Regions from separate parts of the Streptomyces sp. NBC_00670 genome, predicted to be linked through region 3. Evidence: riboswitches for the same ligand, from Rfam matches in the RefSeq annotation. Region 3 holds a riboswitch; each other region holds the start of a gene.
The links. A riboswitch is a leader RNA that binds a small molecule or an ion and turns the genes downstream of it on or off. The one in region 3 is predicted to bind cyclic di-AMP.

Region 1: linked by a shared signal. The riboswitch ahead of OIE12_RS13310 (transglycosylase family protein) and the one ahead of OIE12_RS33495 (NlpC/P60 family protein) in region 3 are both predicted to bind cyclic di-AMP.
Region 2: linked by a shared signal. The riboswitch ahead of OIE12_RS28230 (M23 family metallopeptidase) and the one ahead of OIE12_RS33495 (NlpC/P60 family protein) in region 3 are both predicted to bind cyclic di-AMP.
Region 4: linked by a shared signal. The riboswitch ahead of OIE12_RS15550 (M23 family metallopeptidase) and the one ahead of OIE12_RS33495 (NlpC/P60 family protein) in region 3 are both predicted to bind cyclic di-AMP.

Annotation. Positions count from the first base shown of each region.
Region 1 covers NZ_CP109017.1:3,013,146-3,015,338, forward strand. The annotation lists gene eno (phosphopyruvate hydratase) at 1-269, opposite strand, end outside; gene OIE12_RS13310 (transglycosylase family protein) at 623-1,336, opposite strand; cyclic di-AMP (ydaO/yuaA leader) riboswitch at 1,341-1,530, opposite strand; gene OIE12_RS13315 (transglycosylase family protein) at 1,788-2,193, opposite strand, start outside.
Region 2 covers NZ_CP109017.1:6,403,534-6,405,726, reverse strand. The annotation lists gene OIE12_RS28230 (M23 family metallopeptidase) at 147-1,082, opposite strand; cyclic di-AMP (ydaO/yuaA leader) riboswitch at 1,087-1,249, opposite strand; gene OIE12_RS28225 (tyrosine-protein phosphatase) at 1,729-2,193, shown strand, end outside.
Region 3 covers NZ_CP109017.1:4,457,901-4,460,093, forward strand. The annotation lists gene OIE12_RS33495 (NlpC/P60 family protein) at 1-1,271, opposite strand, end outside; cyclic di-AMP (ydaO/yuaA leader) riboswitch at 1,397-1,570, opposite strand; gene OIE12_RS19850 (ATP-dependent DNA helicase) at 2,035-2,193, shown strand, end outside.
Region 4 covers NZ_CP109017.1:3,498,335-3,500,527, reverse strand. The annotation lists gene OIE12_RS15555 (PP2C family protein-serine/threonine phosphatase) at 1-731, shown strand, start outside; cyclic di-AMP (ydaO/yuaA leader) riboswitch at 1,004-1,161, shown strand; gene OIE12_RS15550 (M23 family metallopeptidase) at 1,172-2,193, shown strand, end outside.

The DNA.
Region 1 (2,193 bases), 1.4 Mb from region 3:
ATCAGGCGCTGCTCGGTGGCGTCGTAGCCGACCAGCTCCGGGCCGATCTGCTCGATGACGGCGAGGACGGCCTTCTCGACGCCCTTGCCCAGGTAGCGGCTCGGGTCGCCGTCACGGAGCTCGATGGCCTCGAAGGCGCCGGTGCTGGCACCGGAGGGGACGGCGGCACGACCCGTGCTGCCGTCGTCGAGGCCGACCTCGACCTCGACCGTGGGGTTGCCTCGGGAGTCCAGGATTTCCCGGGCTACGACGACGTCGATGGACGGCACGAGCATCTCCTTCTGGGATGTGACGCGGGTACGCCGGGCCGCGGGGCCCGACGCGGGGTGCGAGGCCGGGGTGGCTCGCGGACCCGAGCCTAGCTGTCTCCGACGGCGGGGCAGGTGTGCGGCCCACTCCGTGGGCAGAAGTGTGGGTGAATTGTTTCCTGGCGGAACAAAATGAGCGGGGTGGAGCACAAGGGAGCGCCTGAGAGCTCGGGGTGAACGGTACGTGGGCGGGTGCGGGTGCGTCGTGGCTCGTCGCCCCACCGGCCGTCGGCCGACAACGCACCCCGCGAGAAATACCCCACCCCCGCCGCGTACGGGGGAGACGCGGCGGGGGTGGGGAGTAGAGGGGAGCGTCAGCTCAGGTGGAGCTGCTGGCCGGGGTAGATGACGTCGGCGTCGTCCACGATGTCCTTGTTCAGCGTGAACAGCTTCTGCCAGCCGCCCGCCACATCGTGCTCCGCCGCGATCCCGCTCAGCGTGTCACCCTTGACGACCTTGTACTCGCCGTCACCCTTCTCGACCTTCTTGCCGGTCGGCGTGGTGACCGTCTTCTTCGCGGCCGGCCGCTCCTGCGACCGGGAGGCGTGCTGCTCGGTCGAGGACGAGGAGCTGCTGGAGGAACCGGCGCTGCTGGAGCTGCTGGAGCCGTTGGAGGACGAGCCGCCGGCCGACGACGCGGCCGCCCCGTCGTACGCGGCGCTCGTCAGCCCCTTGCCGCACACCGGCCAGGCGCCCTTGCCCTGCCCCGCGAGGACCTTCTCGGCGACGGCTATCTGCGCCGACTTGGAGGCCAGGTCGGCCCGCGCGGCGTACGCGGTGCCGCCGTACGCGGCCCAGGTGGAGTTGGTGAACTGCAGCCCGCCGTAGAACCCGTTGCCGGTGTTGATGGACCAGTTGCCGCCGGACTCGCACTGCGCGACGGCGTCCCACTGGGAGGCGGTGGCGGCGGAGGCGTTGCCGGCCGCCATCAGCGGGGCGGCGACGGCGGCACCGGTGACGCCGGCGAGCGCGACGACACGGGTGGCCTTGGACGGACGACGGTGCTTGCCCTTGCCGGAAAACAGCATGGAGAGATCCCCTCACCGACGCCTGCGAGGTGAGCTGTCGGGTTCGGGCCGGTTGAGTTGCCCGGTCGTACGCCGTCTCCGGCGCACGACTTCACCCCAAGCCGCATCCGGCCGTCCGGAGCCACACTGTGGCCCGGCTGCCGGACCCGGCACTTACCTGGGTCCCCCGCTCCTGCCTACGGCGCTTGACGCGACGACTGTTCCCGTACGGCCACTGGCAGGATTCGGCGTGGCGACCGTCGGGGCCCGCGGTGGCGAGCGGTGATGACCGTAGACACGGGATCCGCCGGATTTCAAAGACGATCACGGCTTATGAGACTCATCCCACACTTTCACCGAACCGGACATCCCGGGTGATCCACGGACCAAACTCCCCCGATTTTCCGTGCAGTTCGGCACCGTACGTCCGATTGTTCCCCTGCCGTCCCACACGTTTTCGACAGCCGCTCGACTACTCCACGACGAGGCTCTGACCGGGGTGGATGACGCTCGGGTCGCTGCCGATGGCGTCCTTGTTGTCGTCGTAGAGGGCCCGCCAGCCGCCGTCGACGCCAAGGGAGTCGGCGATGGAGCCGAGGGTGTCGCCGTCGCGGACCGTGTAGGTGGAGCCCTCCTCGGCGCTGCCGCCGCGGTGCCGGCCGGTTCCGTCGGCGATGAGGGTGTTGGCACCCTTCGTCCCGTCGACGCTGCCGGTGTCGACGAGGGCGGAGGAGGCCGGGCTCTGCCGGTACTGGTCCGACTCGCCCCCCTTCGACCCGTCGGCCGACGAACTGCCGGACTTGTCGCCGGATTCCGCGGAACGGGCGGAATCGCCGCCGGAGCGGGAATCGTCGGAGTCGTCCGAGGAATGCTTCGCC
Region 2 (2,193 bases), 1.9 Mb from region 3:
ACGGGTCAAGGCTTGGTCAACAGCGGAATAAGCCCTGATCCTGGTCCTGGTCCTGGTCCTGGTCCTGGTCCGGTGGAGTGTCCGGACACGGCCGAAGGCCGGACCCCGGGGATCGGGGGGTCCGGCCTTCGGGGAGGCGGGGGCCGTCAGACGGTGACGCCGTGGGCGCGCAGGTAGGCGACCGGGTCCACGTCCGAGCCGTAGTCCGGGGTGGTGCGGATCTCGAAGTGCAGGTGCGGCCCGGTGACGTTGCCGGTGGCACCGGAGAGGCCGAGCTGCTGGCCCTCGGTCACGGTCTGGCCGGCCGAGACGGAGAGCTGCGAGAGGTGGGCGTACTGGGCGTAGTAGCCGTCGGCGAGCTTCAGGACGACCTGGTTGCCGTACGCGCCGCCCCAGCCGGCGGAGACGACGGTGGCGTTGGCTATGGCCTTGACGCTGGTGCCGGTCGGGACCACGAAGTCGGTGCCGGTGTGGTAGCCGCTGGACCACATGCTGCCCGCGGTGTGGTAGGCGGTGCCGACGGTGGCGCCCTGGACCGGGAGCGTGTAGCCGGAGCCGCTGCTCGCGGCGGGCTTCGCGGCGGCGGAGTCGTCCTTGGCGGCGGACTGACTGCCCTGGGCGGCCTCGGACTTCTGCGCGGTACCGGACTTCTCGGCGGGCGCGGACTTCTCGGCGGAGCCGCTCTCGGCCGGGGACTCGTCCGAGGAGGAGCTGCCGGCGTGCGCGGGGGCCTTGGCGCCCAGCGTGAGCTTCAGGCCGGGGTGGATGAGCGACGGGTCGCTGCCGACGGCCTCGCGGTTGTCGTCGTAGAGCTTGTGCCAGCCGCCGGCGACGTGCTGCTCACCGGCGATCTTGGCGAGCCAGTCGCCGGACTTCACGGTGTAGGTCCGCGCGGCGTCCTCGTGCGCGCTCGCGGCGACGGAGGTGGCGGCGTGCTCGGGCGCGGCGGCCGGGGTGGCGGCGTGGGCGCCGGTGGCGCTCAAGAGGGGCAGCGCGAGCGCGGCGCCTCCGGTTCCGGCGGCGGCGAGGGTCGTGGTGATGAACCGGGCCTTGGTACGGCGGTGCTTACCCTTCGCGGGCATGTCGAATTCCTCTCCGGCGCCTGCGAGGTGAGCTGTCGGGTGCGAGCTGGAGATGCCCGGCCGCGCACTGTGCGCGGCTTTACCCCGAGCCTGTTCCGGAAGACCGGCCCAGGCGATGTACCTGTGGGTCCCCCGCTCCTGCCAGTACGGGTGGGTGAGTGCGGATTCCGGGCGGCGGCAGGATTCGGCGTTCCGCTCGGAACGTTGGGGAACGTAAGCGAAATGGCGCCGCGACCACAAGCTTTGGCTTTCCCCGGCACCGCTTTCCCTTGATCGATTCACAGAATTCACAGCACGGCACAGGAATGATCGATCTTCCCTTCCCGCCGAATTCCCCGACAGAACAGGTGAATTACGTGAACATGATGCTCGACGCCCCGTCACGAATATGACCCTGCTCACGCGTCACTCGTCGACGTAGCGCATTACCGGGCCAGTTGGACTGAAGGAGTCAATTCGGACAGAAAGGTCCGGATGGGGATTGGCCGGATAATCGAGTCGCCCGTTTCGCGGCATTCACGGTGGTACGGGGCACGGGTGGGATGTGTGTACGGAGCACGGTTGCCGGGGGCATCCGTGCCGTATCGTCGTCGGCGAACGCGCCCCGCCGACGAGCCGCGTCGGCGGACGGATGGGAGGAGCACCCGTGACACAGCAGGTCCCGTCGACCGAACCCGAGCTGGCCGGAGTGCGCAACTTCCGCGATCTGGGCGGGCTGCCGACCGCGGACGGCCGGCGCGTGGCCTACGGCAGGCTGTTCCGCAGCGGCCACCTCGCCCATGCGACGGCCGAGGACGCGGTCTTCCTCGCCTCCCTGAACCTGCGCACGGTCTTCGACTTCCGCAACGCCGCGGACCACAAGCTGGAGGGCCCGGACGTCGAGCTGCCGGGGGTGCGCAACGTCGGCCTGCCGCTGTCCGACCCGGCCGACGGGGCGGAGTTCTGGCGGCTGGTGCGCGAGGGTGACCTGGAGCAGCTGCGGGAACTGCTGTCCGACGGCCGGGCCGAGGCACGCATGCTCACCTCGTACCGGGCGATCGTGCGCGGGCGTACGGCGGAGCACGCGCGCGTGCTGGGCGCGCTGGCCGACGGCGGCGCGCCCGCGCTGATG
Region 3 (2,193 bases):
GTCCTGTCCATGGCAGGAAAAGGACCGTTGCTGTCCAGGGCAGGAAAGGGACCGTTGCTGTCCAGGGCAGGAGACGGACCCGTACCGCCCGCCCCCGGGTACGCGCCGGTGGCGCCGGCCGCCGGGTGGGAACCGGTGCCACCCACGGCCGGAAGGGATCCGGTGCCACCCACGGCCGGGAAGGACCCAGCACTGCCCGCGCCCGGGTAGGTCCCCGCGGCGGTCGCCGGGAAGGAGGCCGTGCCGTCCATGGCCGCGGAGACAGCCCCGCTGCCCGCACCCGCGTACGCGCCGACCGCGCCGACCGCGGTGAAGGAACCCGTGCCGCCCGCGCGCACGGTGTTGCCCGCCGCGGCCCCGGTGATCGGTCCCCCCGCGTACGACTCCGCGCCGCTCCCGAGCGCCCCTGCCCCGAACGATCCCGAACCGTCCCCGGCCGCCGCGTACGCACCCGTGGGCATTCCCTGTCCCGGGGCGGGCGCGGGGGGCGTCCACGGTTGTGCGGCGGGCGCGCTCTCCAGCGCCGCGCGCGGTGTGCCCGTCCGCTGCGACAGCAGTACGCGCGCCATGGCCAGCTTCCGCTGTGTCGCGTCCTTGAACGTGCGCGGCGTCCGCTGCGGCGCGCTCGGCGAGGCCGGCCTCCGGGGCGCCGGCAACGCCGGCAGCTCCGGTCCCGACCTGCCCCGGCCACCCGGACCACCCCGGTCACCACGACCGCTCGGACCATCCGCCGCACCACCCACACCACCGGCAGCGCCAACACCACCAACACCACCCGCACCGCTGCCCGGCGCGTCCGTCCCACCCGTGCGCCCCGGCCCGAGCGCCGGTGTCGCGCGGCCGGGGCCCAGCGCGGGTGCGCCCCGTCCAGGACGCCGCTTCTCCGTCGCGGCGATCAGTTCGGCGACCGTCCTGTCGATCGACGACTGCCGCAGGCGCGACGGGTGCCCGTCCGCCGGACGTCCGGCGGACCGGCCCGACGAGGGACGGCCGGGGCGGTCCGGGCGCCGGTCGGCCGGCAGCACCGCGGCCACGGAGGGCCCCAGCTTCGCGCGCGCCGTGTCGAGCCACTGCGTCCGCTTCGCCGCCTCCGCCGCGGCCCCCGGCTGCTGCCGCTCCTTCGCGGCCATGACACGCGTCGCGTTGTAGTTCTCGGTGGCCGTCTCGACCCGTTGGTACAGGTTGTCGATCCGCTGCTGGACCTCCGCGCGGCTCGGCGCCGGCGGCTCGGCCCCGGGCGCGGACTCCGCCGCCGGAGAGATCAGGGCCATGGGGTCCAGGGCCCCCGCGGCGAGCGCGGGCGTTCCCGGTCCTGCGGCGGGCGTCCCCGGCCTTGCGGGGACGACGGGGCGCGCCCCGGCAGGAAGCGGTTTCTGGTCCGACGCCAAGAGAGGCGACTCCTTCCGTACTCCGCCTACCGGGTTAGCTGTCGGATTCGGGCGGATGGTTCCGGAAGGACTGCCCTACGGCCCGTGCGCGCGGGGCGGTTGGGCCGATTCACCCCAGGTCTCGGTTGGGTCCCCGGCTCCGGTCGGCCGCGGGGGCGGGCCGGACTCGGCGGAGGCCGCGCGGCCCGGCGACGTTCGCCGGTTGCGTCGAGCGGCCTGTCGGCACCGTAGCCAACTTGTGTCCCTCGTGTGAAGGTCGAAGTGCGTTATGTCCGATACATTTTTGTGACCTTCGCGTGAGGATTCGGTTGCCGGAGCGGTCCGGACCAACCGGCGGAATCGTTCCGCCGGTTGACCCGTCCACCGGCCCGTTCCCGCCTCGCCGCGCGGCCACCAGCGATGATCGCGCCGGGAACGCCGCCCCGGCGCCCGGCCGTGCCGCCGGGTCCCGGCCGGCACGGCTGTTCCGCCGCCACCGCTGAGAGCTTCGTCACGCGGGACGCCCCGCCGCCTCCCACGTACTGCGGCGGACCGCCCCGCGCACTGCCGTGGACCGCCCCGCGTACCGCCCGGACCGCCCGCGTACCGCCCGGAGTTTCCGAGGGGGCGGCCGGTTGTCGGTGGGGCGCCCTAGACTCGGAGAGCGATGAGCAGCCTCTTTGACGACAGCTTCCTGGCGGACCTCCAGGCCCCGCGGGCCCGCGAGGAGGAACCCCCGCCCCCGCCCGAGGACGAGCACGCTCCGGAGCAGGTTCCGGACGATCTGTTCGGCGGGAAGTTCGACACGCCCCCGGACCGGGACTCG
Region 4 (2,193 bases), 960 kb from region 3:
AGGCCGCGCAACTCGCCGTCATGCCGCAGCCGGCCGAGCGCCTCGCGGGCCTCGACGTCGCCGCACGCTACGAGGCCGCGCAGGCCGGGGCGGCGATCGGCGGCGACCTGTACGCCGTCCAGGACTCCCCGCACGGCGTGCGCCTCGTGCTGGGGGACGTGCGCGGCAAGGGCATCAGCGCCGTGAGCGTCGTCGCCGTCGTGATCGGGGCGTTCCGGGAGGCCGCCGAGCAGGAGGCCACGCTCGGCGCCGTCGCCCAGCGGCTCGAACGCGCGCTCGCCCGGGAGGCCGGCCGGCGCCACGACCTGGACTCCTTCGAGGGGTTCACCACCGCCGTCCTCGCCGAGATCCCGCACGGCAACGCACTCGTCCGGCTCGTCAACCGCGGCCATCCCGCCCCGCTGCTCCTGCACGCCGACGGCAGGCTGCGCGTGCTCGAACCGCGGGAGCCCGCGCTGCCGCTCGGCATGGGCGAGCTGGGCATGTGGCCCGAACGCGCGGACGAGGCCGCGCTGCCGTACGGGGCCACCCTCCTCTTCCACACCGACGGGCTCTCCGAGGCCCGCGACCGGCACGGCGAGTTCTACGACCCCGCCGCCCGGCTCGCCGGCCGCACCTTCTCCGGACCGGACGCGCTGCTCACCTTCCTGGCGGACGAGGTCGCCCGGCACACCGGCGGCCGGGCCACGGACGACCTGGCCCTGCTGGCGGTACGGCGACCGCACCCCTGAGCGTCGGCCGTCACCGCGACCGCGCCGTCGGTGTCACCTGTCGTGACCGGATCGTGTCTTTCCGCAAGTTTATTGACTGGATGTCAGGGCGCGCATGTGTCCGAAACTCGCGGAAGGCAGGGTCGACTCGCCCGATTTTGCGTGGCTCGTGACGCAAAAGTCCTGGCCAAGACGTGTAAGCCGTTCCCCCGAACCGCTTGGAATGTGCGCCCCGGGTCTATTAACGTTCGATAACGCAGCACGGTCGTCCCAGCCGTCACAGGAGGCGGCCCCGTGCTCATCTGCCTAATCCCGCAAGGGAGCCGGGGAACCACCACCCAGGGGTGAATCGTGCGGTTGCCGCCGTAGAGATACGGCCGGTATACGCGCGTAGGAGACCTTCCTGCTCCGAACCCGTCAGCTAACCCGGCAGGCGTGAGGAAGGAAAGGAGCGCGCCCACGTGGCGTCCAACCGGCCTGCCCAGAACCCCTCGTACGTTCCGTCCGGCGCCGAGGTCCTCGACGTCGACCGCCGTTCCGAGGAGGGCACCTGGGAGGAGTGGAATCCCACCGCGGACTCCGTTCGTCCCGTGCGCGGCCGGCACCGCGTCACCAAGCAGCGCGGGGGCGGACTCGCGCGCAGCTCCACCGTTCTGGGCGTCGGCGTGATCGCCGCCGTCGGCGCGGGCGGCATGGCCACCGCGCAGACCGGCAAGCCGCCGGTCTCCATATCCCTGCCGGACCTCTCCTCCGTCACCGACTCGGCCAGGGCTCTGGTCGGCGACGACTCCGGCGACGACTCCGACACCGCCGTACAGACCGCCTCCGCCCCGCTCACCGGCGCCGGGCTGACCGGTGCCGACACCGCCGCGGGCTCCACGGACGCGGGCGAGGCGCTGCGCGCCCGGATCATGCGGCAGGCCGAGGCCCAGCAGGACCAGGCGGACAGCGCCGCCGCGCGGGCCGCCGAGACCGCCGCCGCCAAGCAGGCCGCGTCCGCCGCCAAGGAGGCGGAGGCGAAGGCCGAGAAGAAGGCCGCCGAGGCGAAGGAGAAGGCGGAGGCGGAGGCCAAGAAGAAGGCCGCCGCGGAGAAACTCGCCAAGCTGGCCAAGCAGTTCACGCTGCCGACCTCCTCGTACACGATCACCTCGACCTTCGGCGAGGCCGGATCGATGTGGTCGTCCGGCTATCACACCGGTCTCGACTTCGCCGCGCCCACCGGCACGCTCATCAAGGCGATCCACAGCGGCACGATCACCGAGGCGGGCTGGGCCGGGTCCTACGGCTACCGCACCATCCTGACCCTGGACGACGGCACCGAGCTGTGGTTCTGCCACCAGTCCTCGATCAGCGTCAGCGTCGGGCAGAAGGTCTCCACCGGCGAGGTCATCGGCCGCGTCGGCGCCACCGGCAACGTCACCGGCCCGCATCTGCACCTGGAGGTGCACCCCGGGGGCGCGGCCACCGGGATCGACCCGATGGC